2 regions of the Enterococcus sp. DIV0756 genome follow, and region 1 is predicted to be linked to the other one. Evidence: a T-box and tRNA genes for the amino acid it is inferred to sense, from the RefSeq annotation. Region 1 holds a T-box; the other holds one or more tRNA genes.
The links. A T-box is a leader RNA that pairs with one kind of tRNA and senses whether it is charged. The one in region 1 lies ahead of IGI44_RS03655 (valine--tRNA ligase), so its partner is inferred to be a tRNA-Val.

Region 1 (16,105 bases):
TTCACCCAGTTCGTTACCTTGAATACTTCAGGTGATCCAATTGAAGCTCGAGAAGTGCTGGATGATGCAGAGAAACACACGTATGAAGTGCAAGAAACAATGCAAAAGGTTCCGGCCATTTATGAAGATTTAGAAAAAACCTTCCCAGGTCAGATCGATGAGCTAGAAAAAACGTATAAGAAAATGATGGCTGACAACTTTGTTTTACCAGAGGATGATTTCGAGGAACGTCTGGATAAAGTCAAGAAGCATGTTGAACGCTCGTTAGAGGATCTAGAAAAAATTGAGCTGGGAACTGTGGAAACAGCGAACAAAGAAACAGCTGAATTGATCGATGATCTGTATGTTGTATTAGAAAAAGAATTCGAAGCGAAAAAATATGTTTTAACCAATCGTAAAACGATCGGTGAGTACATTACTCATGCCGCTCACAACAACCATCAACTAATGGTTGAGTTGGATCATACGTCTCAGAGTTATGCGTTGAACAACAACGAATTAGGGCGTGCCCGCGGATTCCAAACAGAAATTGAAGAGTTGGAACGTCGCAACCGCAATATGGAACCGCAAATTGATAAACATGAATTAGCTTATTCTGAGGTTCAAGTGTTTTATAAAGATGCCTTCAAAGTGCTAGATGATATCGAAACAAAACAAGTAGAGATTGATGATGACTTACACGATTTGCGTAAGGGGGAAAAAGAAGCCTCTGAAAAAATCGAGAAGTATGAATTCCGGTTGCGCAACTTAAAACGTTATGTAGAGCAACAACGTTTACCTGGGTTGCCTGGAGATTATTTAGAATTCTTCTTTGTAGCAACAGATCGTGTCGAAGAGCTAAGCAAAGCATTGAACAAGATTCGTATTAACATGCAGGATATCAATAAGTTAGTTAGCCTTTGTGATGAAGACATGGAATTATTAGATCAAAAGACCTATGATTTAGTTGATGCTGCAGCACTGACGGAGCAAATGATGCAATATGCAAACCGTTACCGTCATACCCATCCTGAGATCAAAAATGCGATTGAAAATAGCTTAGAGCTGTTTAACAAAGAGTATCGCTACCAAGATGCTTTGGATGAAATCGGTACGGCCCTTGAACGTGTCGAACCAGGTGCCTTTAAGCGGATTGAAGATTTCTATTTTAACAACCGAGATTTGGTATAAGCTGAGCGTAATCGCTCAGCTTTTTTTTATTTGAATAAGAGGAAAAAGACTTCTGGTATTAGAAAGAGCTTATGAATCTCTTCTTATTTGTAAGGATTACTTGAAGTGTTATGGCATTCTCGCTATAATAGGAAAGAATTTTTGAAGGAAGGTCGAAAAATGATTTATTTTGATAATAGTGCGACGACGGTAATTTATCCATCCGCACTTGATACATATGTAAAAACAAGTCAACGCATTATGGGGAATCCCTCTAGCCTGCATGACTTAGGCACACAAGCGAATCGTTTGTTGCAGCAGGCTCGAAAACAAACGGCAGAATTGTTGAATGTGAAAGCCAATGAAATCTTTTTTACCAGTGGCGGCACAGAAGGCGATAATTGGGTATTAAAAGGCACAGCAATTGCAAAACGAGCGTACGGAAACCATCTCATTATTTCTAGTGTTGAGCATCCAGCTGTTAGTCGAACGGCGGCACAATTAAAAGAACTTGGATGTGAAGTTAGTATCGCGCCGGTTGATCACAATGGGTTTGTAAAAGTCAATCAGCTTGCTGAATTGATTCGCCCTGAAACAATCTTGGTTTCCGTTATGGGTGTTAACAATGAAATGGGTGCAATTCAACCGATCGAAGCGATTAGCAAAGTGTTGGAAGACCATCCCACAATCCATTTCCACGTGGATGCGGTACAAGCGATCGGTAAAGTTGAGGAGGAAAAATGGCTGACACCGCGGGTTGATTTTGCTACTTTTTCTGCCCATAAATTTCACGGTCCTCGTGGAGTTGGTTTTATTTATTGGAAGGAAGGCAAGAAGCTGGCACCGTTGCTAAATGGCGGTGGACAAGAAAGCGGACAGCGAGCAACGACAGAAAATCTCCCCGCAATCGTAGCGATGAGTCGCGCACTACGTCTGCATCTGGATAAAAAAACCGAAAGACCCAATCACACAGCAGTTATTCGTCAATACTTAAAAGAAGCTTTGGCAAGCTATGAGAAGGTAACAATCTTCTCTGGCGATGAGAATTTTGCGCCGCATATTTTAACGTTTGGAATTAAAGGGATTCGTGGGGAAGTCTTGGTTCATGCCTTGGAAGAAAAACAAATTTTCGTGTCAACGACCAGCGCTTGCTCAAGTCGTAAAAAAGTCGATAGCTCGACATTACATGCCATGGGTGTTCCCCATGACGTCGCGACAACGGCAATTCGAGTTAGTTTAGATGAAGCCAATACTATGGCCGAAGCAGAGCAATTCATGGTGATATTCAACCATCTTTACGACAAATTTTCGAAGATCAATTAAGTACGCTTCATGTAAATAGTGATTATGGATGACAGCTGAAGCATTAAAAGTCAAAGAGAAACAAGTCAAGAACTGATACTATAACTAAGGAGAATGATCGTGCAATATACTGAAATTATGGTGCGCTACGGAGAGCTATCAACAAAGGGAAAGAACCGCCGCAGTTTTATTATGCGACTTGCACAAAATGTTCGCGGGGCGCTGGTAGAATTTCCAGCTTTGAAGATTCATGCCGATCGTGACCGAATGCATATTTTATTAAACGGGGAAGACAGCCGTTTGGTATTACCTAAATTAGAAAAGGTTTTTGGGATTCAAACCTTCTCGCCAAGTATTCGCGTAGAAAAAACACTCGATGATTTGAAGCAAATGACGCAGCAAATTATGCAAGAGATTTATACGGGAAAAGAAACCTTTAAGATTACCGCTAAGCGTAGTGACCATCATTTTGAATTAGATAGTCACGGTATCCAGCAGTATCTTGGGGATGCAGTAATGGATGTATGTCCGGATATTAAAGCACAAATGAAGCGTCCAGATATTAATTTGCGAGTAGAAATTCGCCGTGATGGGGCTTACCTTTCCTATGAAACGATCAAAGGAGCCGGTGGATTGCCGGTTGGGACCAGTGGTCGCGGGATGTTAATGTTGTCTGGTGGGATTGATTCCCCTGTAGCGGGTTATTTAGCGATGAAACGTGGGGTTGAACTTGAGGCCGTTCATTTTGCCAGTCCGCCTTACACTAGTGAACAAGCGCTGCAAAAGGCCAAGGATCTGACAGAAAAATTAACGCCCTATGTTGGGGGAATCCAATTTATCGAGGTCCCTTTTACTGAGATTCAAGAAGAGATTAAAGCCCACAGTCCACAAGGCTATTGGATGACATTAACTCGCCGGATGATGCTGCGATTAACAGATGCGATCCGCGAGATGCGTCATGGATTAGTCATTATTAATGGGGAATCACTGGGCCAAGTAGCCTCACAAACACTGCATAGTATGGTGGCCATCAATGAAGTAACGACTACACCAATTATCCGGCCGGTTGTAACAATGGATAAAACCGAAATCATCGAATTGGCAGAGAAGATCGATACTTTTGAATTAGCCATCCAACCGTTTGAGGATTGCTGTACAATCTTTGCACCACCTCAACCTAAGACACGACCAAAACTGGAGAAGGTTTTAGAGTTGGAGGAACGCTTCGATATTGAAGGATTAATGGCTCGCTGTTTAGCTGGATTGAAGATTGAGGAAATCACACCTGCCCGAACAGAAAAAACCGAAGAGTTCGCAGACTTTTTATAATAATTTTGAGCAAGAAGGTATACTTTCTTGCTCTTTTTCTTGCAAAAGATTGTTATTGCTTTTTTTACATGTTAAAATCATTTATGTGAAGTTGTTAACAAACAAATGCGTAAATCATTTTTTAAAGATAATATAGCATGCTAGAAACCAGAAGCTATGACTGAAATTTGCAATTAAAAGAGCAGTTTAGCAGAAGGATATACGGCGTGAGAATCAACCTAATTTTTGTCAAAAAATTATTACACTAAAACGAACAAGGATGTCAGTTCTGCTTTTCGCAGTATATATAGCTCAGAAGAAATAGAAAGCTATGTTTAAAGCAATCAAAAGAGCAGTTTAGCAGAAGGATATACGGCGTGAGAATCGACCTAATTTTTGTCAAAAAATTATTACACTAAAACGAACAAGGAGCAAGCACATGGAGCGGATCATTCAAAAACCCCAACTATCGAAAGCAACAACTAAGAGACTGTCTTTGTATTTACGTTGTTTGAAAGGCTTGGAAAAAAATGGTGTTACTCGCATTAAATCTTCCGAACTCAGTAAAATGACTCAGGTGGGATCGGCGACGATTCGGCGTGACTTTTCCCATTTTGGCGAGCTTGGTCGCAGTGGTTACGGCTACGATGTCAATGATCTGATTAAAGTTTTCAGTGATATGCTGGAGACAAAAGAAGAAAAACGGATCGCGTTGATTGGCTGCGGGAACTTAGGCCAAGCGCTGTTAAACAATAATTTTCGCCGCAATGAAAATTTGAATATCGTTTGTGCATTTGATAACGATCCGGAAAAAGTTGGGAAAGAACTTTGTGGATATCGTATCCATTCGATTGATGAAATGGATGAAGTATTGGCGGAAGAAAAGATCACCGTTGCCATCTCAACCGTTCCTAGTCAAAATGCTCAAGCAGCAATTGACCAAGTGGTTGCAAATGGAGTCACGGCCATTTTAAACTTTGCGCCAGATCCTTTAAAGGTGCCGGATAATGTTCATGTCCATTATATTGATTTAACCTCAGAATTGCAGACATTGATCTATTTTGATGGTCAGTAGGACTTTACAAGTTTCCCACTTCATTGTAGAATGAGTCAGACGATGATCAAGAGGAGTACATGAGTAACAAAGTCCTAGAGAGAAGATGCATGGCTGAAACATCTTCACTTTGACTTATGGAAGGTAGCTTGGGAGTTTTGCGATCTGAAAGAAGTAAGAGCGCACGGCACATGTCCGTTATAGCATGCTTGAGCGGCAGAGTCCTTCTCTGCAATTTAGGTGGTACCGCGTAATTTACGTCCTAGAACACAGTTGTGTTCTAGGATTTTTTTTCGTTGGTTCTGCTTTTCTCAGTTTATTGAAGAGACGAGTTCTAATTAGAAATAACATGGAACGGGACTGTTTAGTAGAATTGTATGCGCACGAAAAAGAGTACCAGTTGCTTTGACTAAAGAAGCTGTACCAGAAATCAATCTTTTAAAATAGGAGGAATTTATATGACTGAAAATTTACCAACAAAATTCAATCCGCAAGAAGTTGAAGCGGGTCGTTACCAGAAATGGTTAGACCAAGATTTATTTAAGCCCTCAGAAGATCAGCAAGCCAAACCTTATTCAATCGTTATTCCGCCCCCAAACGTAACTGGAAAACTGCATTTGGGACATGCTTGGGATACGACGTTGCAAGATATGATCATTCGTCAGAAACGGATGCAAGGCTTTGATACACTATGGCTTCCTGGGATGGACCATGCGGGTATCGCGACGCAAGCAAAAGTTGAAGAAAAATTAAGAGAACAAGGGATTTCACGTTATGATCTTGGTCGTGAAAAATTTGTTGATCAAGTTTGGGAATGGAAAGAAGAATACGCTGGACATATTCGTGAGCAGTGGGCGAAATTAGGCTTATCCCTTGATTATAGCCGTGAACGTTTTACTCTTGATGATGGCTTATCCGATGCAGTACGTAAGGTTTTTGTTTCGTTATACGAGAAAGATTTAATTTATCGTGGCGAATACATCATCAATTGGGATCCGCAAGCAAAAACGGCGTTGTCTGATATTGAAGTCATCCACAAGGATTTAGAAGGTGCTTTCTATCATGTTTCTTATCCGTTAAGTGACGGCAGCGGCGTGTTGGAGATTGCAACGACTCGTCCTGAAACGATGCTAGGAGATACAGCGATTGCTGTCCATCCTGATGATGAACGTTACCAAGACTTGGTTGGTAAGACAGTGATTTTACCATTAGTCGATAAAGAAATTCCGATTATTGCGGACAGCTATGTTGATCGTGAGTTTGGAACAGGGGCAGTGAAAATCACACCTGCTCATGACCCGAATGACTTTGAAGTCGGTAATCGTCATGATTTACCGCGAGTAAACGTGATGAATCCTGATGGCAGTATGAATGAGCTGGCTGGCAAATATGCGGGCATGGATCGTTTCGAAGCACGTAAAGCAATCGTTGCTGATTTGAAAGAAATCGGTCGTCTAATCAAAGTCGAAAAAATGGTTCACAGTGTTGGCCATTCAGAACGTACGGGTGTTGTTGTTGAACCACGTTTATCGACTCAATGGTTTGTTAAGATGGGGCCATTAGCTGATCAAGCAGTGAAAAATCAAAGCACGGATAACGCAGTAGATTTCTTCCCGCCTCGTTTTAACAATACCTTTATGACTTGGATGGAAAATGTGCATGACTGGGTTATTTCACGTCAACTATGGTGGGGACATCGTATTCCTGCTTGGTATCATAAAGAAACCGGCGAAATGTATGTTGGCATGGAAGCTCCTGCGGATAGCGAAAATTGGGAACAAGATCCGGATGTATTGGATACTTGGTTCAGTTCTGCGTTATGGCCGTTTTCTACGATGGGCTGGCCGGACGAAGCAAGTGAAGATTACAAACGCTACTTCCCAACCAGTACCTTAGTGACTGGTTACGATATCATTTTCTTCTGGGTGAGCCGGATGATTTTCCAAAGCTTGGAATTCACAGATGAACGTCCATTTAAAAATGTGTTGATCCACGGGTTGATTCGTGATGAACAAGGCCGCAAGATGAGTAAGTCTTTAGGCAACGGAATCGATCCAATGGACGTGATTGAGAAATATGGGGCTGACGCATTGCGCTGGTTCTTATCAACAGGCTCTGCACCAGGTCAAGATGTGCGCTTCAGTTATGAAAAAATGGATGCAGCTTGGAACTTTATCAATAAAATTTGGAATGCATCTCGTTTCGTAATTATGAACGTTGAAGGCTTTACCGCTGAAGATATTGATTTCTCTGGTGAGAAAACCGTGGCGGATCGTTGGATTCTAACTCGTTTGAATGAAACGGTTGAAAAAGTGACCAGCCTGTTTGATCAATTTGAATTTGGTGAAGCGGGACGTCAATTGTATAACTTCATGTGGGATGACTTCTGTGACTGGTATATCGAGATGAGTAAGGAAATTCTTTACGGTGAAGATGAAGAAGCCAAACAAACAACGAAGAGCATTTTGGTTTATGTACTTGATCAAACCTTACGTCTATTGCATCCAATTATGCCATTCGTGACAGAAGAAATTTGGGCGAAGATTCCGCATACAGGGGAATCATTAGTTGTTGCGGACTATCCGGTGGTTCATCCAGAATACGATGACAAAACAGCCGCAAAAGGTATGGAAGTTTTGAAGGAATTGATTCGTTCAGTTCGCAACATTCGGGCGGAAGTGAATACGCCACTTTCAAAACCGATTACTTTACTGATCAAAACGAACGATCAAAAAATCGATGAATTCTTAATTGAGAACACCAGCTATATCGAACGCTTCTGTAATCCAGAAGAATTGGTGATCGCAAGCGACATTACGGCACCTGACTTGGCGATGTCGGCTGTATTGACTGGCGCAGAAATTTACTTGCCATTAGCCGGTTTGATCAATATTGAAGAAGAAATCAAACGACTTGAAAAAGAATTGGCAAAATGGAACGGTGAAGTCAAACGTGTCCAAGGTAAATTAGCCAACGAACGCTTCGTGGCGAATGCGCCTGAAAACGTGGTTGCTGAAGAACGAGCAAAAGAGAAAGATTATTTAGAAAAACAAGCAGCGGTTCAAGAACGGATCGAAAGTCTGCGAACAATTTCTTAATTGATTAATGAGTTTGTGACAGAAACTACTTCTGGAACACCGTTTATTCAGAAAAAGGAACCATGACAAGACTTTTGTCAGGGTTCCTTTTTTGTTCAGTATACATGAATTTACAAAAATTAAAAGATTTCCTCAGCGCGTATCCATCTTTCTACAGTAAACTTTGCTATACTAGAGGCATGTAAAAAAAGAAATAAATGAGGCGAATACTATTGACGATAGAAGAAGCGATTGATTGGATTCACAGTCGAAAAAAATTTGGATCACGGCCGGGGTTAGATCGTATCCAAGCACTATTAACGAAAGTAAATAATCCAGAAAAAAAAGTCCCTGTGATTCATATTGCCGGAACGAATGGCAAAGGGTCGACTGTTGCTTATTTACGTAGCATGTTGATCGAAGCCGGGGTCACTGTAGGCAGTTTTACTTCGCCTTACATTGAAGAATTTAACGAACGAATCGCCATTGATGCGAAGCCAATCCCAGATAATCAGTTGATTCAATATGTAGAAAAATATCAGCCAATTGTTGCTGAACTTGATCAAGACCCAGCAATTAACGGGATCACGGAATTCGAGATATTGACGGCGATCATGCTTGACTATTTCGCGACAGAGCAAGTCGATGTTGCCGTCGTTGAAGTGGGCTTAGGTGGGTTACTGGATTCAACCAATGTCGTGGACCCCATTTTGACGGCCATCACGACGATTGGCTACGATCATATGGACGTTTTGGGAGATACCCTAAACGAGATTGCCGGACAGAAGGCTGGAATTATTAAAGAAAACATTCCTGTGGTAACGGGGAAAATCACCAAAGGACCGTTAATCGAAATCGTGGAAAAGGCAGCGAACGAGACAGCTAAGATGTATCGTTATGGCGAGGAATATCAAGTAGATTATTTGCGGCCAGATCCTACCTGGGGCGAGCTATTCAACTTTACAGATCAAGCTGGCAAGCTTGCATCACTGAAAGTTCCATTATTGGGACGCCATCAAGTAGAAAATGCGGGTGTGGCAATTGAGCTGTATCATCTCTATTGCGAACAAAAGGGCTTGCCATTTGAGGAAAAAACCATTCAAAAAGGATTATCGAAAGCGCAATGGCCTGCCCGAATGGAAAAAGTCAGCGAGGAACCATTGATCGTTATGGATGGGGCTCATAATGGGCATGCAATCAAACGTTTAGTCGAAAATGTAAAACGCGAATTTCGCGATTATACTATCAATATTCTTTTTTCAGCCTTAGAGACAAAGGATGTTGATCAGATGCTTGCGTTGCTTTCAGAAATTCCTAACGCACATATTTATCTGACCACATTTGAATATCCAAAAGCGTTGGATCTTAGTCGTTTTGACCATTTAGATAGCCGCTTTGAGGTCGTTTCATTATGGCAATTCGGTCTAGGAGAGTTATTAGAGGATATGGGCGCGGATGATTTATTATTAATTACGGGATCTTTGTACTTCGTTTCTGAAGTACGTCAATTATTATTAAACTTAGGAGGTACGAATGAAAAAAGTTAAGGGAATCATTTTCGACATGGATGGCTTACTGTTTGATACAGAATCGATTTACTGTGAAGCAAACTTAGTGGTCGCTGAGAAATACGGTCTGCCTTTCACGGAAGAAGTTTATGCCCGCTTTATTGGCATCTCAGATGAAGAGGTTTGGGCAGAGCTGCATGAAATGTATGCGGATCATGGTAAGGAGACGGTCCAGAAATTCATTGACGAGAGTTGGGGAATGGCTCATGATCGTTTTAAAACTGGCGAGGTTGATTTAAAACCAGGTGTCCATGAATTGCTGACTTATTTGGAGGAAAAAGAAATTCCACGAGTAGTAGCGTCTAGTAATGTACGTCCTATAATTGAGATTTTATTGGAGCATGCAGGTATCCGTGACAAATTTTCAGATATTATCTCAGCTGAAGATGTGAAATTCGCCAAACCTGATCCAGAGATTTTTGTAATCGCATCGAAACGTTTAGGACTAGCACCTGAAGAGTGCTTAGTCTTAGAGGACTCTAAAAATGGCATCTTAGCCGCAGAAGGGGCGGGGGTGCCAGTAGTGATGGTACCGGATATTCTACCGCCAACCAGCGAACTGGAAGGAAAAACCGAAGCTGTATTCTCTACCTTGCATGAGGTAATCGACTTTTTAGAAGCATAAAAATCATCTCCTTTGCGTACTTTAAAGAAAAGTGGCAAAGGAGTTTTTTATGGAAAAAAGTTTGTTATTACAGGAGCTGCCTGAAAGTTCATGGCCGCGGGAGCGTTTGCTTAGAGAAGGTGAGAAACACTTATCTGATCAGGAATTATTAGCAATTATTTTACGAAATGGTTCGCGACAGCAAAATGTGATGGAGCTGGCAGGAAGCATTTTACGAAAATACCCAACACTTTATGAATTAAAGCATACGACGTTACAGGAGCTACAGCAATTTAAAGGAATTGGTGAGACGCGAGCAATTGAATTAAAGGCGATGATGGAATTAGGCTATCGTATCAATCGTGCGTTACAACCAAAAATGGGGAAAATCCAGTCTAGTCTTTCTTTGGGGCAATTGTTGATCACAGAATTAAAAGATTATCAGCAAGAGCATTTAGTCGCCTTCTTTTTGAATACAAAAAATGAAATTATTTTACAGAAGACAATCTTCATCGGCTCATTAAATCAAAGTATTGCCCATCCGAGAGAAATTTTTCGAGAAGCGGTACGAATCAGTGCGGCGCGAGTGGTTTTAGGTCATAATCATCCATCGGGAAACCCAACGCCATCGCAAAATGATTTGGATTTTACCGAGCGTGTTCAGGAGTGTGGAGCAATGATGGGAATCGAGTTGTTAGACCACATTATTGTTGGAGAAACCAAATATTTCAGTTTACGTGAAGAAAAGTACTTAAAGTAACAATTGAAAACCCTTGCGCATAGAATAAGGAGAATGTTAAACTATTATTGTAATTTTGTTTGAGATGCGAGTTGGTATACAGATGTTTCCCTTTTCGTAGGCCGGCAATGTTACACATACTTAATTAAGTGCTTAGGCACGAGGAGGATTTTATTCATGGAAAACGGAACAGTAAAATGGTTTAATGCAGAAAAAGGTTTTGGCTTCATCACTCGTGAAGATGGCAGCGATGTATTCGTACATTTCTCAGCTATCCAAGGCGACGGCTTCAAAACATTAGAAGAAGGACAAGCAGTAACTTTCGATGTTGAAGAAAGCGATCGCGGACCTCAAGCGGCTAACGTAAATAAGCAATAATATGACAAAGCCTTAGAGATTTTTCTCTAAGGCTTTTTATTTTGATTTCATTTAGTAAAAATTGTAGAGCAATAAGAAGCTATTTTTCTAGTGATAATTGGAAAAAGCGTTCTTCTTCTGAACTATCCGTATGGTTTGCATCATTAACGGCTAATGCAGCTTTGCCAATACAATATTGCCAGAAAAAATCAAAGAAGAAGCTGGTACTTTTTTCAGGCTTAATGGTATCAAAAATTTCTTTAGTGACCTGCTTGATTAACTGGATGGTGTCAGAATCTTGTAGGAAAAACTGTTGAAACTCACTTGGATAATCAGTTGCATAATTCGTGATAGCTGTTGAGAGCGCCCGTAAAGATTTTGGTTCCTGATCTTCTAAAAAATCGGTATATTTTAATAAGACGCGGGTGGTCAGAACCGATTTTAACTCAGCCAGATTCGCAAACTCACGGTAGATTGGTTGAGTTGAACAGGCGATGTGTTGAGCGATATTACGAGCATGAAATTTTTTGAAGCCTTCAGTGATAATCAATTGATAAGCACCCTCTATGATTTGGCTTCGTTGCACACGTTGTGTTCTTACCATATTTTATCTTCCTTTATTATGGATTCAAGAGACATAAAATAACGCATGTTAATTTATGTCTCTTTTTAACTAACTTTCATTGTGCAAATAAACCAGTGGATTGTCAATCGATTTTTTGATTTTTTCAGTAAAATAATACTTTTTTTTGAAAAAATCTTATTTTATCCAAGTTTAAAATAACTATAGATATTTTAAAATAAAAAACATCTATCCGAAATAATAACGGATAGATGTTTTTTATTTATCTGGTGTCATGATCATTGGTAGAATCATTGGGTGACGTTCTGTTTGATCAAATAGGAATGGTTGCAAAGCGGCGACCATTGCATTTTTCAATTTTGCTTCGGTACATCCTGTTTCATTCAATGCTTCTCTTAATGCATGGAACAAAATCCGCTGTCCTTCATTGATCATTTCGCCAGATTCACGCATATAGACGAACCCACGAGATAAAATATCTGGACCAGCCAAGATTTCTTTTTTCTCGATATCGACAGTTGCTACAGAAAGCACCAATCCTTCTTCTGAGAGAATTCGGCGATCCCGTAGGACAACATTTCCGATGTCACCAATACCGCTGCCGTCTACATAGACATCACTGGCGTTAAAATGACCAGCTCGTCTCGCACTGTCAGCAGTTAAAGCGAGCATATCACCATTTTCCATGATGAAACAGTTTTCTTCGGGAACACCTGTATCTTGGGCTAAGCCAGTATGGATTTTCAGCATCCGGAATTCCCCATGGATAGGAACAAAATATTTTGGTTTCATCAGGCGCAGCATTAACTTTTGTTCTTGCTGACTACCGTGACCAGAAGTATGGATATTGTTGACCTTGCCATGGATCACTTCAGCACCTGCTTCAGAAAGCAGATTGATCAAATGATTAACACTAGTCGTATTTCCAGGAATCGGTGAACTTGAGAAAATGACGGTATCATCTGGTTGAATTTGGATTTGACGGTGTGTACCATTGGCGATGCGTGAAAGAGCCGCCATTGGTTCACCTTGTGATCCAGTACATAAAATCATCAATTCGTTTGCTGGCAAATGGTTGATTTCATGTGCATCCACGAAAGTTCCATCAGGAACAGTGATATAGCCTAATTTTTGACCATTAACAATCGCATTTTCCATACTGCGTCCGAAGACGGCAATTTTTCGTCCAGTTGCGACCGCAGCTGAAGCGGCTTGCTGCAAACGGGAAATATTAGACGCAAAGGTAGCGAATATGATTCTTCCTTCGACTTTTTCCACGATCCGCAAGATTGACTGGCCGATTGTTTGTTCAGATTTCGTAAACGTTGGGACTTCTGCGTTGGTACTATCAGAAAGCAAGCACAATACGCCTTCTTCACCCAGCTTAGCCATCCGATGCAAGTTCGCGGGTTGACCAACTGGTGTAAAGTCGAATTTAAAGTCCCCTGTTTCCACAATATTTCCGGAAGGTGTCTTAACGACAACCCCTAATGGATCAGGAATACTGTGGGTGGTACGGAAAAAGCTGACAGATGTCTTGCGGAAACGAATCACTGAATCTTCGTCGATCTCGTGTAATTCGGCATCACGCAATAATCCGTGCTCATCCAATTTGTTTTTAATCAAAGCTAAAGCTAATGCACCAGCATAGATTGGGATATTCGCTTGTTTCAATAGGTAGGGTACGCCGCCGATATGATCTTCGTGTCCGTGTGTAATTACTAGCGCCTTAACCTTATTGATATTTTGGACAACATAACTAAAATCAGGAATGACATAATCAATTCCTAGCAAATCATCTTCAGGAAATTTTATTCCAGCATCAATGATGATGATTTCGTCTTGAAATTGAACCCCATACATATTTTTTCCGATTTCGCCCAATCCACCAATGGCAAAGACACCAGTTTCATTGTTTTTTAGCGAGAGTTTCATATTAGAACTCCATTAACTTGAAGTCAGCATTTTCTTTTTCATATTCTAAATGATTGCCTTCTAAAAGTTGAATATATTCCACGTTATATGGGGTATTTTCGCGTAATAAGTTGTGAACCATTTCCTCATTGTCTGCTTCCACATACAATGATTGTGTTTGCTCCCGTTTTGGGTTTCGTTCTTTGGTTTCTTGATAATAAACTTTGTAAATCATGAATCTATCTCCTTTATTTGCTTTATAGCAATTTTTTCCACGACAAAATGAGGGGCGGCTGCCACCTATTTTTTTATGCTCAACGTTTTAGCGTGTACTAAAGCGTTAAGAAGAAGCCTCGTCTTTGCTTCTTGCTTGAAAAAACAATTTCACCGTTCATTGGGTTGTTCTTACAACAATTACCTGTAGTTTATCACAGAATAAATAAGAAGTATAGAAACTAGGAAGGGAAATGAGGATTACTTAGAAATTTTCAGAAAGTATAAAAAGTAAAAATAAAAAAACAATTTTCCAAGCAGGCAGAAGTATTTTTTTTATGCTATATTGGAGTCATTACGGTATAGAAAGAGGCGAGAAAAAATGAAGTTAATGTTGCGCTATACCTTGCGTTACAAAAAGCTATTGTTATTTGATTTTATCAGTGTTTTTGGATTTATTTTGATCGAGTTAGGGTTGCCGACGATTTTGGCAATGATGATCGATAAGGGGATTGGGAATAACGATTTTAATTATATACAGAAGATGGGGATCTTAATGATTGCGATCACTGTGGTTGGAATCATCATGAGTATTTCGTTGCGTTACTTCAGTTCTCAAATCACTTCTAGAATGGTCGCAGCAATTCGCGATGATCTTTTTGAAAAAATCCAAAGTTTCTCTCATTCAGAATATGAGCAGATTGGTGTTCCTTCATTGATTACACGGACCACAAATGATGCCTATCAAATTATGTTATTCATGCAGAATATTTTAACGACAGGCTTTATGACGCCGATGATGTTTGGAATGAGCTTGTATTTAATTGTGCGAACGAGTCCAGGCTTAGGCATGTATGTGTTGTTGGCGCTGCCGATATTATTACTAGCGGTTATTCTGATCGCAAAATACTCGGAACCATTGTCAACAAAGCAACAAAAGAACCTAGATAATATTAACGGTATTCTTCGGGAAAACCTTTCAGGCTTGCGTGTGATTCGGGCGTTTGTTAATGAAAAGTTTGAAGAGATGCGTTTTCGTTTAGTAAATGATGCCTATACAAATAGCTCAAAAAGTCTGTTTCACTTAATGGCAGTCGCTCAACCAGGTTTTTTCTTCCTATTTAATATTGTGATGGTTTTGATCATCTGGAATGGAACAGTGCAAATCAGTGATGGTTCTCTGGAAGTCGGCACGCTGATCGCATTTATCGAATATATTTTTCATGCATTGTTCTCATTTATGTTATTTGCGACGGTTTTCATGATGTATCCACGGGCAAATGTTTCGGCTGAACGGATTCAAGAAGTTTTTGATATGGAACCAATCATCAAAGACAATCCTAAAAAATCGGCAGTACCGACAGAAACAGGTTCAGTGGAATTTCGTAATGTGACCTTTGCCTATCCGGGTCACTCGGAAAGTCCGGTGATTCGCAATGTCAGCTTTACGGCAAAATCAGGCGAGACGGTCGCCTTCATAGGAAGTACCGGTTCAGGAAAATCAACGTTGATCCAATTAATTCCGCGTTTTTACGACGTAACGGAGGGTCAGGTGCTGGTTGACGGACAGGATGTTCGCGATTACCAACTGAAAGATTTACGAAAAAAAATTGGTTATATCCCACAAAAAGCACAGCTGTTTACTGGAACAATTGAAGAAAATTTGCGCTATGGGAAAAAAGATGCCACGCAGGCTGAAATGGAGCAAGCGGTTGAAATTGCCCAAGCGACAGAATTTATCTCACAAAAACCAAAGGGGTACCAAGAAGAATTAGCAGAAGGCGGCAGTAATTTCTCCGGCGGACAAAAGCAACGTTTAGCGATTGCTCGTGCAGTGATTCGTCGTCCTGAAATTTACATCTTTGATGACAGCTTTTCTGCGCTGGATTATCAAACAGATGCCAAGCTTCGGGCGCGCTTGAAGAAGGAAACGACGAATTCGGCAGTTTTGATTGTTGCCCAACGTGTTGGCACAATTATGCACGCGGACAAAATCATTGTATTGAATGAAGGAAACGTTGTGGGTATTGGCACACATCGAGAACTATTAGAGGAATGTCCGATTTATTATGATATTGCTGCCTCACAATTATCGAAGGAGGAATTAGCATGAGAAAAAGCATTTCTTCTTTAAAACGATTGATGCATTATATCAATCCATACAAAGGAACATTCATATTTGTACTCTTTCTTGCAGTTGCGACGCTGGTCTTAGGTACGTGGATGCCCTACTTAAC
Region 2 (16,105 bases), 2.6 Mb from region 1:
CGACAGATATTCCGATTACAGTTACTGCCGTTACTGATTTAGAAGAGGCGAAACTAGTTAAAAGTGATAAAAAACCTGGTGGAAATGTAACAGGAACCACGGATATGGTGCCAATCGATAAACAAATCGACCTTCTACTATCAATTGTCCCTGATGCAAAATCAATCGGAATCATGTACAACGCAGGGGAAGCAAATTCAAAAATCCAAGCTGATTTGGCAGAAAAAGCTCTAAAAAAGGCTGGCGTTGAAGTCAAAGTCAAGACAGCAAACACGACAAATGACGTTCAACAAGTTACTGAATCGTTAGCTGGTGAAACAGATGGAATCTATGTTCCAACGGACAATACCTTTGCAAGTGCTGCTGCTGTTATTGGAGATGTCGTAAAAGAAAAGAAAATTCCATTAGTTGCTGGTTCAACTGAACAGATTGACGGTGGTGGTTTAGCAACTGTAGGAATTGATTACAAATCACTTGGCAAACAAACTGGAAAAATGGCTGCAAAAATCTTAGACGGTGACGCAAAACCAGAAGATACTCCCGTAGAATCTGCGGATACACTTAAATTAGTGGTTAATAAAGAGATGGCCGAAGCTTTAGGAATTGATCCAGACAGCATTAAGGAACCAAAATAAAGAGAAAAAGTTAAGACAAGCTCCACAAAGAAAGAAGGAAGAATCATGAATGTTATCTCTCTGTTATTATCAGCGACGTCACAAGGTGTGCTCTGGTCATTATTGGCGATCGGAGTTTACATGACTTTTCGAATTTTAGATATAGCCGATTTGACCGCCGAGGGAAGTTTTCCTCTTGGCGGTGGGATTGCTGCGATTGGAATCGTTAGCGGAATGCATCCCGCATTGGCCACTATATTGGCCTTTGGCGGAGGTGCATTAGCGGGATTAGTCACAGGAATCTTAAATACTAAATTTAAAATCCCAGCTTTACTTGCGGGAATCATTACAATGACTGGCTTATATTCTGTTACTTCACGTGTAATGGGGGCTCCGAATATTGCCTTGCTGGGAGAAAATACTGTGTTTACTGCTGCCCAAGACATGGGACTGAATAAAAATAATGCAGTTATTTTAGTTGGTTTTCTAATCGTGTTATTGGTCATTTTACTGTTGGTTTTATTTTTCCGAACAGAAATTGGGTTGGCTGTTCGAGCAACAGGGGACAATCCAGACATGAGTGAAGCTAACGGAATCAAAACTGAAAACATGAAATTATTAGGATACATGATATCAAACGGCAGTATCGCTCTTTCAGGAGCTTTGTTGGCACAAAATAACGGCTTTGCTGATTTAAACTCGGGCGTTGGAACAATCGTTATCGGATTAGCTTCCATTATTATTGCCGAAGTTCTGCTCCATAATAAACCGATCCTTATCCGATTGATCACGATTGTTGCTGGAGCAATTATTTACCGCTTCATCTTGGCTTTAGTTTTCGAAATGAATGTCGAGCCGACAGACTCTAAATTAGCCTCAGCAATCGTTTTAGTGATCTGTTTATCATTACCGCAAATTCGTTCAAAATTTACCTTCAAATCCAAAAAGAAAGGGGCAGAGGTCAATGCAACCAGTATTAAGAATCAATAATCTACATCAATATTTCGAGCGTGGAACAGTTAATGAAAATCATGTATTGCGTGGCATCAATTTAAGCTTAGCCCCTGGTGAATTTGTTACAATTATCGGTGGGAATGGTGCCGGCAAGTCTACCTTGCTAAATAGTGTTGCTGGTACATTGCCGATTGAAGAAGGCCAAGTGTTTTTGAATGAAGAAGACATCACTAAGCATTCTGTTACACGTCGCTCGAAAAAAATCAGTCGTGTGTTCCAAGATCCCAAAATGGGCACCGCAGTTCGTTTGTCAGTAGAAGAAAATTTAGCCTTAGCTATGAAACGCGGACACAAACGTGGTTTCTCATTAGGTGTAAAAAGTAAAGATCGTAGTTATTTTCAAGAGCAATTAGCGATGTTGAACCTGAATTTAGAAAATCGACTAGATGCTGAAATCGGTTTGTTGTCTGGCGGACAACGTCAAGCTATCACATTATTGATGGCAACCCTACAGCGTCCTGATCTAATTTTATTAGATGAACATACAGCAGCGCTTGACCCAAAGACCTCCTTGACTGTAATGGAGCTGACAGAGCGCTTAATTCGTGAACAAGAATTAACTGCCTTTATGGTAACGCACAATATGGAAGATGCGATTCAATATGGGAATCGTTTGATTATGCTTCATCAAGGCCAAATTGCTTTGGACTTGAAACAAGAGGAAAAACAAAACTTGACTGTACCGAAATTGATGGAGCTCTTCCATCAAAATTCAGGTGTCGAACTAAAAGACGATGCGCTATTACTAAGTTGATAATTGATTGCTTCATTCCTTCTTTCTTGACAGGCTACTTTTATGTAGCCTGTTTTTTTGTTACACTGAGCCCAGAATAGAAATTAAGGAGGTAAAAATGTCGACGAAGGAGAAGATTCTAGCACGTTTGAAGGCAAACGAAGACGTTTTATCTGGTGAAGCTTTAGCACAAGAATTAGGTGTATCGCGTACCGCGATTTGGAAAGCAATCAAAGAACTAGAAAAAAAAGGATATCAGATTCAACATACAGCTACCGGGTATCGCTACCAACCTTCTGATATTTTAGATGCAAAAGAAATACAAGCAGGCGTTCAGCAAGCAATTGATATCTCTGTCCAAGAGACCTCTACCTCAACAATGAAGGATGCACAGCTAGCTGTAATGGACGGTAAAAAGTCACCTTTATTGATCGTAGCAGATATGCAGGAAGCACCAAGAGGACGTTTCAATCGACCATTTTTTGCAGCGAAACAGCAAGGTATCTATATGAGCATGCTATTGGAGCCCAAAGAACAATTACAGGAACTGCCGCAATATACAATCTTAATGGCCGTCGCTGTCGCAGAAGCTATCGATGAGTTGTTGGGTGTTGATACACAAATAAAATGGGTTAATGACATTTATTTGAATCAAAAGAAAATTGTAGGTATTTTATCAGAAGCTATGACTGATATTGAAACCAACTCCCTAAAATATGTAATTATTGGGATGGGGATCAATTTCTCTATTCCTCAGGAAAACTACCCAGAGGAGCTGCAAGAAAAAGCGACCTCCTTGTTTCCTGATGGCAAGGCGACCATCACACGAAATCAATTGATCATTAATATTTGGAATCGTTTCTTTGATCTATTAACAGATCAAACAACGTATCTTGGGACTTATCGAAAAAAGTCATTCGTATTAGGAAAAAAAGTCACTTTTAAACGAAAAGACCACACCTATGTAGGAACTGCCGCCGCAATCACCGATACTGGTGAGCTAGTAGTCGATTTAGGTGAGGAGAAAATGATTCTTTCCTCTGGCGAAATCAGCTTAAGCTCGATCCAATAAAAAGACTGTAGACAAAACCCATCTGAGGAGCTGTCTACAGTCTTTCTTGTTATCTCATCGTTACAAATTCCTCACTGCCAGTTGGATGGATGGCAACTGTATCATCAAAATCTTTTTTCGTCGCCCCCATTTTAATTGCTACGGCAAATCCCTGCAGCATTTCATCAACACCAACACCAATTGCATGTAAGCCAATGATTTTTTCTTCTTTACCAAGACAAACTAATTTCATATCACATTTTTGACGATAGTCGCTCAGTGCAAAATACATTGGTGTAAAACGCGAATGATAGATTTTGATCTGATCTTTTCCATGACGTTCGATTGCTTCTTCTTCAGACAACCCAATCGTCGCCATCGTTGGATGCGTAAAAATCACAGTTGGAACATTTTCATAATCTAAGAATTCTTCTGCCTTGCCATTAAAAATACGCTCCGATAAGCGTCGACCCGCTGCAATAGCTACCGGAGTCAAATCAATCTTGCCAATCACATCACCGACAGCATAAACTCCCTCACTCGTCGTGTTTTGATACTTATCGACAATGACAAACCCTTTCTCATTCAATGTCACAGAGGTATTCTCTAAACCTAACTTATCCGTATTGGGTACACGGCCTCCGGCAAACAGTACCTTGTCCCCCGTCAATGTGTTTCCATTTTCAAAATAAACTGTATAGGTCCCGTCATCATTCTGTTTGATTTCTTTAGCTACATGATGATCGTACAGCTTCATTTTATTATCCCGATAAATCTCAACTAGATTATCCGCCAACATTTTATCAAATGTTCGTAATGGACGGCTGTGACGGAATGCCCAATAAACTTGAGTTCCCATACCTTGCAACACACCACTCAACTCTGCGGCAATATAACCAGCTCCCAAAACCACAACTTTTTTCGGTTGTTCTGTCAGTTCAAAGAATCCGTTGGAGTCAATGGCATACTCACCACCAGGAATTTTCATTTGACTTGGTCGGCCACCAGTTGCGATCAATACATTCGGCGCCGTGTATTCTTCACCGTTCACACTGATAACATGGTCCGATTTGAAAGTTGCATACCCTTCAATTCGTTCTACCTTATTACTATCCAAACCACGATAATAGGCACCATGTAAAAAGTCGATATACTTTTCACGACGTTCAACTAATTCTTTAAAGTTAAATTTTTCGACATCGGCTTGAACCCCATAACTAGGGGCGTCTCGTTCGATCATTTCTAACATGCTGCTGGCCTGCCACATCACTTTTTTGGGTACGCATCCAACATTGACACAGGTTCCACCAATTTTATTTACTTCAATTAATAAAACCTTTGCCCCATACATACCAGCACGATTAGCAGAAGCAATTCCGCCACTGCCACCACCAATAACTATGTAATCATATTCCTTCATTCATTTGCCTCCTAGCTAGTATTTGTGTATAAAAATTTTAGACTAATTTATTCGTAAACCTACATTTAAGCTTTGCTTTACTCTTAATAGGTTCATTTTAATACATTTTTCTAGAAAAGAATCAATTTTTGCCCAATACTCACTTCGCTAAAAAATCACACGCCAAACAATTAGATACTTCCATCCAACCTTAGCATGTGATTTATTTATTAGTCTTTTTTCTTTCGAATCATATCTCCAGGTTGGACAGGTTGTGCAACAGGCATTGTTAATACCATCATAGGATTAGGTGCCCGATCAATTGACTCACCTTCGTCATTTTTCATTTCCGTTACGGTTTGTTCAAAATGTTGGAAATGTGGCCCATAAAATTCAATTTCATCACCTACTCTGAAATGATTCCGTTGACGGACAGTCGCTATCCCTGTAGTCTCATCATAGCTCAAAACTTCACCGATAAATTTGTAGACAGGAATCTTCCGACGCGGGCCAAATAATTGTTCGTTTTCAGTTGGTACATGATAATAAAAGCCCGTTGATAGTTCCCGTTGAGCAACTTTCCATAATTCATCAATCCATTCCTGCTTGCAGACGTAATTATCTGGATCCGCTATATAGCTATCAACCGCTGCTTTATATACATTCGCTACTGTTGAAACATAATGAATGGATTTCATCCGACCTTCAATTTTCAAACTGTCAACGCCATTTTCAATCAAATCAGGAATATGTTCGATCATTGACATATCCACGGCACTCATTGAAAATTCTTCTGTAACATCTCCATTTTCCGTTAATGAGCGATGTTCTTGAGCAAAAGGCATATCGAATAATTCGTACTTCCAACGGCATGATTGCGAGCAGCCTCCACGATTAGCATCCCGCATTGACATATGGTTAGACAACGTACAACGTCCTGAATAAGAAATACACATTGCACCATGAATAAATGCTTCAATTTGAATATCTGTATTGCGACGAATCTCGGCTAATTCTTCCATTGATACTTCACGAGCTAAAACAACTCGTTCAAGTCCTTCATTTTGCCAAAATTTCAACGTCTCGGCGTTCGTTGCTGAAGCCTGTGTTGATAGATGAATTTCTAATCCAGGGGCCTCTGCTGCACAAATTTCGATCAACGCTGGATCAGAAATGATCACGGCAGATATTCCAATATCACGCAATTTCTTGAAGAATTCTCCAGCACCTTCTTCATTGCCTTCATGAGTCACCATATTAGCAGCTACATAAACTTTAGCCCCATACTGATTCGCAAAAGTGACACCCTCTTCCATTTCTTCAAATGAAAAATTTCCGGCCCGTGAACGTAAACCATAGGCATCTCCGCCGATATATACTGCATCCGCACCATAATGAATGGCGGTTTTTAATTTTTCTAATGTTCCGGCTGGCGCTAAAACTTCCGGACGTTTTAATTTTCTTTCTGTCATACTGCTATTACCCCTATTTGATCGCTGCTGGGTCTAAATGATAAAATCCTGTATCCATTCCTCGACCCACAGGATGATATTTTTGAATTTCTTGTTGGGCGTTAAGCATCAACGCATCATTCCAAGAATTCGTTTCTATGTCTGTTTTAGCCTCCGCAAAAATTTTAGCAATTTCCACGAAATTTGCTCCCGGCGTGAATAAACCGTCTAATTTCCACGTTTGATATCCCGCCTGATTAAGCTCCGGCAATTCTTTGATCAGATTTAAATCATTGTCAGCAAAAATATGTGTGCCATGCTGATCTTCGTAAATCGAATAATGTGTCTCAGCCTTTTTCGGTTCTGAAATGAACAACCCTCGTTCTTTAGATGTACTTTCCGTTTGATTTGTATAATTGAAATAATTATCTAATAACGGACGTTTTGATTGATGAATACAAGTAGCCCCATAAACTAACACCTCTACTGGAACATCGACATGTTGACTTAAATGCTGCATCTCTTCAAAAGGAACTTCACGAGCCAAAATTGCACCAACTGCCCCTTTTTTCTGCCAAAAATTAATTTGGCGTGCATTGGTTACTAATGTTTCCGCATCATAAATATAGGGTAAATCATATTGCTGTAATAGATAAATGACCCCTGTATCACCAACAACTACGTGATCTGGTTTAACCTCTGACAAAAAAGCTAAGTATTCTGGTATTTTCTTCATCTTGTCAGGATGCATGATACCATTTACAGCAACATTCACTTTTTTCCCACTAGCATGTGCCAAATCGATCAAAGCTTTTTGTTCTTCTCGAGAAAAAGAGTGAGGCAATCGTAACCCAAAATCTTCTTCTCCTATGTATAATGTATCCACTCCGGCAATTAATAATTCTTCAGCCTGCGCCATTGATTCTGCCGTCGCAATTAGTTCGATCATGGTATTCCTCCTTTTAGACTTTCTCATACTATCACAGCTATCAAAAGTTTCCAACTGATGATACAAAAAGAGAACGACGTTTATACGTCGTTCTCAGAAGGATTAAACCTTTTCTGGTATTTTTTCTTCTTTCGGATTCTTCACAGTTAAAGTAATCTTGCCTTTACTAGCCCCAATTGTTACTGCGTCACCCAATTGAATTTGGCCTGATAGTAAAGCTTCGGCAAGTCGGTCCTCAATTTCCTTTTGCAAAGCCCGACGAATTGGTCGTGCACCATATTCTGGATCAAATCCAACTTTTCCAATCACATCATAAGCAGCTGAAGTAATTTTTACTTTGATCTCATGTTCCTTCATACGATCCAAGACAGCGCGACTCATAATTTTTACGATCTCATGAATCTGCTCTTGATCCAATGATTTGAATACTACTGTTTCATCAATACGATTCAAAAATTCCGGACGGAAAGCCTTTTTCAGTTCTTCTAAAATTCGTTTTTCCATCATCGCATGATCTTTGCTAATATCTTTTACATTGAAACCGACATTTTTCTCTTCACGAATCTCCGTTGCACCAATATTGGAAGTCATAATCAAAATCGTATTTCGGAAATCAACTTTGCGACCTTTCGAATCTGTTAAATGACCATCATCCAACACTTGCAACAAAATATTGAAAACATCTGGATGGGCTTTTTCCACTTCATCTAACAAAATAACTGAATAAGGTTTTTGACGAATTTTTTCCGTCAATTGTCCGCCTTCTTCATATCCGACATATCCTGGAGGTGATCCAATTAAACGGCTGGTACTGTATTTTTCCATGTACTCAGACATATCCACTCGAATCAAGGCTTCTTCACTACCAAACATAGCTTCGGCCAAAGCCTTCGCCAATTCGGTCTTCCCAACACCAGTTGGTCCCAAAAACATAAAGGAGCCTATTGGACGATTAGGATCTTTTAAGCCACTGCGTGCTCGACGAATTGCCCGGGAAATAGCTTTGACAGCTTCTTCTTGACCCACAACTCGTTTATGCAGAACTTTTTCTAAATCCAATAAACGTTGACTTTCTTTTTTCTCTAATTGTTGTAACGGGACACCTGTCCATTGAGACACAACTGCAGCAACATCCTCATCAGTAACTTGATCAAGATAGCCATTCTCTAGCTTAGCAGCTTTAATTTTTGCTTGTTCCAACATTTCTGATAATTGTTTTTCTCGTAATCTTAAGCGAGCAGCTGATTCAAAATCTTGATTCTGGATCGCTTTTTCTTTCTCCATCACTAAATCTTGAATTTCTTCTTCTAACTCTGTAAGCTCAGACACTTCATCAGTCGAATCTAAACGAACTTTCGCAGAAGACTCGTCCATCAAATCAATTGCTTTATCCGGTAATTGACGAGAATTAATATATCGAACAGACAGAGATACCGCAGCGTGTAATGCGTCATCAGTAATTTCTACTCCATGATGCTCCTCGTAACGAGGTCGCAATCCCTTCAAAATTTCTTCTGCTTCCTCCGGCGTCGGTTCTTCTACTTGAACTCGAGCAAAACGACGTTCTAATGCAGAATCTTTTTCAATATATTTCTGGTATTCATCTAAAGTTGTTGCACCAATAGTTTGCAATTCACCACGAGCCAATGCTGGTTTTAAAATATTTGAAGCGTCAATCGCACCTTCAGCACCACCAGCGCCAATCAAAGTATGCAATTCATCAATAAATAGAATAATCTGTCCGTCATGATATATTTCATCAATCACTTTTTTCAAACGATCTTCAAATTCACCCCGATATTTCGTGCCTGCCACTAAGGCACCCATATCTAGCATCATCAATCGTTTGCCACGCATATCTTCAGGTACATCACCAGAAATGATCCGTTGAGCCAACCCTTCAACAATCGCTGTTTTACCAACTCCAGGTTCTCCAACTAATACTGGGTTATTTTTTGTGCGTCGGCTCAAAATCTGAACCACTCGACGAACTTCACTATCCCGACCGACTACTGGATCTAACCGTTTTTCTCGTGCTAATTTTGTTAAGTCACGAGCTAAACCATCTAGAGTTGGTGTTCCCTGCGAGTTACTTTGAGCTGGCTTTGCGGGCGCTTTACGACGACTTCCAGCTCCTTGATTGCCATTTGAAGATTCATTTACGCCCATCTTTTTCAATAGAAGCTGGCGCATTTTGGGCAAACTCAATCCTAAATTTACTAAGATATGAGATGCTAGAATTTCATCGTCTCTCAATAAGCCTAATAAAATATGTTCAGTGCCAACTAATTTTGCATTGAAGCGTTTTGCCTCGTCATCAGCAAAAATTAAAATTTGTTTTGCTCTAGGAGAATAGGGTAGATAGCCACCTTCAGGATAAGACTTTACTGACCCGTAACCAGTCATGTGCTCGATTTCTTCACGAACATCATTTTCATTTGAATTCATTTGACGCAAGGTTTTCCCTGCAATTCCTTGTTGCTCAATCACTAAAGCCAACAATAGATGCTCCGAACCAACCGAGCGATGTTTAAAATATTTAGCTTCTTGTTGTGCAATTGCCAACACGGCCTTTGCGCGTTCTGTATACAGCTGATCCATATCCCTCACTCCTTCTTTTCATAACTTAAACGTTCCAAAAATCCATGAAGAATTCTTGCCCGTAGTCTATTTTCAATTTGACTGATACCAAGAACATTCTTCGATACTGCGCTCAACATCAAATTACCTTCATTTTCTGTAATAATTTCTTCTTCAAATAATTTCTGAATGATTCCAAACGCGTTTGCTTCAGAAATTTCACTTCCAAAAGAGTCCATCAGTTGTTCCAAAAAATAATGCTGATCAGAAATCTTAACTTTACTAATTCGGATATAACCGCCGCCGCCCCTTTTACTTTCAACTAGATACCCACGTTGAAAAGTAAAACGTGTATTGATTACATAATTTATCTGAGAGGGTACACAATTAAATAATTGTGCCATCTCTGCTCTGCGGATTTCAATAATTTCACTATTCTCCAAAATATCTTTCAAGTAAGATTCGATCAAATCAGAGGTATTTCTGCTCATAATATCGCCTCCTATTGACTATTCCTGACCATAATTATATCGAATTTAGGGCATGAAATAAAGAAGAACGCCTTTCTTTAAATAAGGATAAAAAAAAAGAAGGTTTTCACCTTCTTTTTAATCGGGAAGACAGGATTCGAACCTGCGACCCCTTGGTCCCAAACCAAGTGCTCTACCAAGCTGAGCTACTTCCCGATAAATAAAAAAAACTACGCGCCCAAGAGGAGTCGAACCCCTAACCTTTTGATCCGTAGTCAAACACTCTATCCAGTTGAGCTATGGGCGCATGTTTATATTATGCCGAGGACCGGAATCGAACCGGTACGGTGATCACTCACCGCAGGATTTTAAGTCCTGTGCGTCTGCCAGTTCCGCCACCCCGGCGTTTTTTCCTGGTCTTTAGGAAAGCGGAAAACGGGGTTCGAACCCGCGACCCCCACCTTGGCAAGGTGGTGCTCTACCACTGAGCTATTTCCGCACGATGCCGGCTAAAGGACTTGAACCCTCGACCCTCTGATTACAAATCAGATGCTCTACCAACTGAGCTAAGCCGGCAACTACAAAAAAATAAAATGCGGGTGAAGGGACTTGAACCCCCACGCCGTAAGGCGCTAGATCCTAAATCTAGTGCGTCTGCCAATTCCGCCACACCCGCATATACTTATGAGCCGTACTGGGCTCGAACCAGTGACCCTCTGATTAAAAGTCAGATGCTCTACCAACTGAGCTAACGGCTCAAATGGAGGTTAACGGGATCGAACCGCTGACCCTCTGCTTGTAAGGCAGATGCTCTCCCAGCTGAGCTAAACCTCCATGAGTTCGCGTGGCGACGTCCTAATCTCACAAGGGGCAACCCCTCACTACAATCGGCGCTAAGAAGCTTAACTTCTGTGTTCGACATGGGAACAGGTGTATCCTTCTCGCTATCGCCACCACACTATGTTTTTTTGAGTAAACGTCGTTCACTCAAAACTGGATCAGAAACAGTTAAACAACCGTGAATCAATTTTATTGGTTAAGTCCTCGATCGATTAGTATCAGTCCGCTCCGTACATCACTGCACTTCCACTCCTGACCTATCTACCTGATCATCTCTCAGGGATCTTACTTTCTTAAAGAAATGGGAAATCTCATCTTGAGGTGGGCTTCACACTTAGATGCTTTCAGCGTTTATCCCTTCCCTACATAGCTACCCAGCGATGCCTCTGGCGAGACAACTGGTACACCAGCGGTAAGTCCATCCCGGTCCTCTCGTACTAAGGACAGATCCTCTCAAATTTCCAACGCCCGCGACGGATAGGGACCGAACTGTCTCACGACGTTCTGAACCCAGCTCGCGTGCCGCTTTAATGGGCGAACAGCCCAACCCTTGGGACCGACTACAGCCCCAGGATGCGACGAGCCGACATCGAGGTGCCAAACCTCCCCGTCGATGTGGACTCTTGGGGGAGATAAGCCTGTTATCCCCAGGGTAGCTTTTATCCGTTGAGCGATGGCCCTTCCATGCGGAACCACCGGATCACTAAGCCCGACTTTCGTCCCTGCTCGACTTGTAGGTCTCGCAGTCAAGCTCCCTTGTGCCTTTACACTCTGCGAATGATTTCCAACCATTCTGAGGGAACCTTTGGGCGCCTCCGTTACCTTTTAGGAGGCGACCGCCCCAGTCAAACTGCCCATCTGACACTGTCTCCCACCACGATTAGTGGTGCGGGTTAGAGTGGTCATAACACAAGGGTAGTATCCCACCAGCGCCTCTGTCGAAACTAGCGTCCCGACTTCTACGGCTCCTACCTATCCTGTACATGTGGTACAAACACTCAATATCAAACTGCAGTAAAGCTCCATGGGGTCTTTCCGTCCTGTCGCGGGTAACCTGCATCTTCACAGGTACTAAAATTTCACCGAGTCTCTCGTTGAGACAGTGCCCAAATCGTTACGCCTTTCGTGCGGGTCGGAACTTACCCGACAAGGAATTTCGCTACCTTAGGACCGTTATAGTTACGGCCGCCGTTTACTGGGGCTTCAATTCGTACCTTCGCTTACGCTAAGCACTCCTCTTAACCTTCCAGCACCGGGCAGGCGTCAGCCCCTATACGTCATCTTTCGATTTTGCAGAGACCTGTGTTTTTGATAAACAGTCGCTTGGGCCTATTCACTGCGGCTGATCGTTAGATCAGCACCCCTTCTCCCGAAGTTACGGGGTCATTTTGCCGAGTTCCTTAACGAGAGTTCTCTCGCTCACCTTAGGATTCTCTCCTCGACTACCTGTGTCGGTTTGCGGTACGGGCCATTGTTTTCTCACTAGAAGCTTTTCTCGGCAGTGTGACATCAGGAACTTCGGTACTATTATTTCCCTCCCCATCACAACTTGTCCTTAGAGACGTAAGCATTTGACTCACATCAAGACTTGTTGCTTGGACAGACATTTCCAATCGTCTGATTCCTTAGCCTCCTGCGTCCCTCCATTGCTCAAACAAAAACAACGGGTACAGGAATATCAACCTGTTATCCATCGCCTACGCCTTTCGGCCTCGGCTTAGGTCCCGACTAACCCTGGGCGGACGAGCCTTCCCCAGGAAACCTTAGTCATTCGGTGGACAGGATTCTCACCTGTCTTTCGCTACTCATACCGGCATTCTCACTTCTAAGCGCTCCAGCAGTCCTCACGATCTACCTTCAACGCCCTTAGAACGCTCTCCTACCAACACACCATTGGTGTGTTCCACAGCTTCGGTAAACTATTTAGCCCCGGTACATTTTCGGCGCAGGGTCACTCGACTAGTGAGCTATTACGCACTCTTTAAATGGTGGCTGCTTCTAAGCCAACATCCTAGTTGTCTGTGCAACCCCACATCCTTTTCCACTTAATAGTTATTTGGGGACCTTAGCTGGTGGTCTGGGCTGTTTCCCTTTCGACTATGGATCTTATCACTCACAGTCTGACTCCCAGAGATGAATGGATGGCATTCGGAGTTTATCTGAATTCGGTAACCCGAGATGGGCCCCTAGTCCAAACAGTGCTCTACCTCCATCATTCTTACTCTGAGGCTAGCCCTAAAGCTATTTCGGAGAGAACCAGCTATCTCCAAGTTCGTTTGGAATTTCTCCGCTACCCACACCTCATCCCCGCACTTTTCAACGTACGTGGGTTCGGTCCTCCAGTGCGTTTTACCGCACCTTCAACCTGGACATGGGTAGATCACATGGTTTCGGGTCTACGACCACTTACTCATTCGCCCTATTCAGACTCGCTTTCGCTGCGGCTCCGTCTTTTCAACTTAACCTCGCAAGTAATCGTAACTCGCCGGTTCATTCTACAAAAGGCACGCTATCACCCATTAACGGGCTCTAACTTGTTGTAGGCACACGGTTTCAGGATCTATTTCACTCCCCTTCCGGGGTGCTTTTCACCTTTCCCTCACGGTACTGGTTCACTATCGGTCACTAGGGAGTATTTAGCCTTGGGAGATGGTCCTCCCGGATTCCGACGGAATTCCTCGTGTTCCGCCGTACTCAGGATCCTCCTAGGTGCCAGTCAAATTTTGTCTACGGGGCTTTTACCCTTTCTAGCAGACCTTTCCAGGTCCTTCGACTATCTCACTGGACTACCATATCGGAGTCCTACAACCCCAAGAGGCAAGCCTCTTGGTTTGGGCTTTTCCCGTTTCGCTCGCCGCTACTCAGGGAATCGATTTTTCTTTCTCTTCCTGCAGGTACTTAGATGTTTCAGTTCTCTGCGTCTACCTCTAATCAGCTATGTATTCACTGAAAAGTAACATCCTATAAAAGATGCTGGGTTTCCCCATTCGGAAATCTCCGGATCAAAGCTTACTTACAGCTCCCCGAAGCATATCGGTGTTAGTCCCGTCCTTCATCGGCTCCTAGTGCCAAGGCATCCACCGTGCGCCCTTATTCACTTAACCTTATCTTGACTTTCGTCAAGGGTCTTACTAATTTCCATGAGCGATCATGTTCCTTAGTAATAAATAAGCAATTGAACTTATTAAAAAACTCATTCAACGCGGTGTTCTCGGTTTGTTTAAATTATTGTTTCTGTATCCAGTTTTCAATGAACGATTGATGACCAACGTCATCAATGGAGCCTAGCGGGATCGAACCGCTGACCTCCTGCGTGCAAAGCAGGCGCTCTCCCAGCTGAGCTAAGGCCCCAAGTATTTATTTGAGAGTAGACCTCTCAAAACTGAACGAATAAAAGCAAGCCTGTGTAGTTTCCGTAACGTTCATCTCAGATGAACTGATTCCTTAGAAAGGAGGTGATCCAGCCGCACCTTCCGATACGGCTACCTTGTTACGACTTCACCCCAATCATCTATCCCACCTTAGGCGGCTGGCTCCAAAAGGTTACCTCACCGACTTCGGGTGTTACAAACTCTCGTGGTGTGACGGGCGGTGTGTACAAGGCCCGGGAACGTATTCACCGCGGCGTGCTGATCCGCGATTACTAGCGATTCCGGCTTCATGTAGGCGAGTTGCAGCCTACAATCCGAACTGAGAGAAGCTTTAAGAGATTAGCTTAGCCTCGCGACTTCGCGACTCGTTGTACTTCCCATTGTAGCACGTGTGTAGCCCAGGTCATAAGGGGCATGATGATTTGACGTCATCCCCACCTTCCTCCGGTTTGTCACCGGCAGTCTCGCTAGAGTGCCCAACTAAATGATGGCAACTAACAATAAGGGTTGCGCTCGTTGCGGGACTTAACCCAACATCTCACGACACGAGCTGACGACAACCATGCACCACCTGTCACTTTGCCCCCGAAGGGGAAGCTCTATCTCTAGAGTGGTCAAAGGATGTCAAGACCTGGTAAGGTTCTTCGCGTTGCTTCGAATTAAACCACATGCTCCACCGCTTGTGCGGGCCCCCGTCAATTCCTTTGAGTTTCAACCTTGCGGTCGTACTCCCCAGGCGGAGTGCTTAATGCGTTAGCTGCAGCACTGAAGGGCGGAAACCCTCCAACACTTAGCACTCATCGTTTACGGCGTGGACTACCAGGGTATCTAATCCTGTTTGCTCCCCACGCTTTCGAGCCTCAGCGTCAGTTACAGACCAGAGAGCCGCCTTCGCCACTGGTGTTCCTCCATATATCTACGCATTTCACCGCTACACATGGAATTCCACTCTCCTCTTCTGCACTCAAGTTTCCCAGTTTCCAATGACCCTCCCCGGTTGAGCCGGGGGCTTTCACATCAGACTTAAGAAACCGCCTGCGCTCGCTTTACGCCCAATAAATCCGGACAACGCTTGCCACCTACGTATTACCGCGGCTGCTGGCACGTAGTTAGCCGTGGCTTTCTGGTTAGATACCGTCAAGGGATGAACATTTTACTCTCATCCTTGTTCTTCTCTAACAACAGAGTTTTACGATCCGAAAACCTTCTTCACTCACGCGGCGTTGCTCGGTCAGACTTTCGTCCATTGCCGAAGATTCCCTACTGCTGCCTCCCGTAGGAGTTTGGGCCGTGTCTCAGTCCCAATGTGGCCGATCACCCTCTCAGGTCGGCTATGCATCGTTGCCTTGGTGAGCCGTTACCTCACCAACTAGCTAATGCACCGCGGGTCCATCCATCAGTGACGCAAAAGCGCCTTTCAAACCGAAACCATGCGGTTTCGATTGTTATACGGTATTAGCACCTGTTTCCAAGTGTTATCCCCTTCTGATGGGCAGGTTACCCACGTGTTACTCACCCGTTCGCCACTCCTTTTCTTTCGGTGGAGCAAGCTCCGGTGAAAGAAAAAGCGTTCGACTTGCATGTATTAGGCACGCCGCCAGCGTTCGTCCTGAGCCAGGATCAAACTCTCATA

Region 2: it encodes a tRNA-Val, which carries the amino acid that the T-box ahead of IGI44_RS03655 (valine--tRNA ligase) is inferred to sense. The anticodon was not compared.

The regions. Positions count from the first base shown of each region.
Region 1 covers NZ_JBIOLF010000001.1:762,860-778,964, forward strand. The annotation lists gene IGI44_RS03635 (septation ring formation regulator EzrA) at 1-1,170, shown strand, start outside; gene IGI44_RS03640 (cysteine desulfurase family protein) at 1,330-2,472, shown strand; gene thiI (tRNA uracil 4-sulfurtransferase ThiI) at 2,572-3,780, shown strand; gene IGI44_RS03650 (redox-sensing transcriptional repressor Rex) at 4,199-4,834, shown strand; T-box leader at 4,868-5,081, shown strand; gene IGI44_RS03655 (valine--tRNA ligase) at 5,272-7,911, shown strand; gene IGI44_RS03660 (bifunctional folylpolyglutamate synthase/dihydrofolate synthase) at 8,109-9,437, shown strand; gene IGI44_RS03665 (HAD family hydrolase) at 9,424-10,083, shown strand; gene radC (RadC family protein) at 10,133-10,822, shown strand; gene IGI44_RS03675 (cold-shock protein) at 10,979-11,179, shown strand; gene IGI44_RS03680 (TetR/AcrR family transcriptional regulator) at 11,259-11,762, opposite strand; gene rnjA (ribonuclease J1) at 12,000-13,676, opposite strand; gene IGI44_RS03690 (DNA-directed RNA polymerase subunit epsilon) at 13,678-13,890, opposite strand; gene IGI44_RS03695 (ABC transporter ATP-binding protein) at 14,251-15,981, shown strand; gene IGI44_RS03700 (ABC transporter ATP-binding protein) at 15,978-16,105, shown strand, end outside.
Region 2 covers NZ_JBIOLF010000001.1:3,354,603-3,370,707, forward strand. The annotation lists gene IGI44_RS16160 (ABC transporter substrate-binding protein) at 1-635, shown strand, start outside; gene IGI44_RS16165 (ABC transporter permease) at 678-1,604, shown strand; gene IGI44_RS16170 (ABC transporter ATP-binding protein) at 1,579-2,382, shown strand; gene IGI44_RS16175 (biotin--[acetyl-CoA-carboxylase] ligase) at 2,480-3,433, shown strand; gene gor (glutathione-disulfide reductase) at 3,483-4,832, opposite strand; gene IGI44_RS16185 (peptidase U32 family protein) at 5,042-6,283, opposite strand; gene IGI44_RS16190 (peptidase U32 family protein) at 6,297-7,211, opposite strand; gene IGI44_RS16195 (ATP-dependent Clp protease ATP-binding subunit) at 7,314-9,812, opposite strand; gene IGI44_RS16200 (CtsR family transcriptional regulator) at 9,818-10,285, opposite strand; tRNA gene IGI44_RS16205 (tRNA-Pro) at 10,404-10,477, opposite strand; tRNA gene IGI44_RS16210 (tRNA-Arg) at 10,495-10,568, opposite strand; tRNA gene IGI44_RS16215 (tRNA-Leu) at 10,581-10,666, opposite strand; tRNA gene IGI44_RS16220 (tRNA-Gly) at 10,689-10,760, opposite strand; tRNA gene IGI44_RS16225 (tRNA-Thr) at 10,765-10,837, opposite strand; tRNA gene IGI44_RS16230 (tRNA-Leu) at 10,856-10,937, opposite strand; tRNA gene IGI44_RS16235 (tRNA-Lys) at 10,947-11,019, opposite strand; tRNA gene IGI44_RS16240 (tRNA-Val) at 11,023-11,095, opposite strand; rRNA gene rrf (5S ribosomal RNA) at 11,104-11,219, opposite strand; rRNA gene IGI44_RS16250 (23S ribosomal RNA) at 11,294-14,205, opposite strand; tRNA gene IGI44_RS16255 (tRNA-Ala) at 14,380-14,452, opposite strand; rRNA gene IGI44_RS16260 (16S ribosomal RNA) at 14,550-16,105, opposite strand, start outside.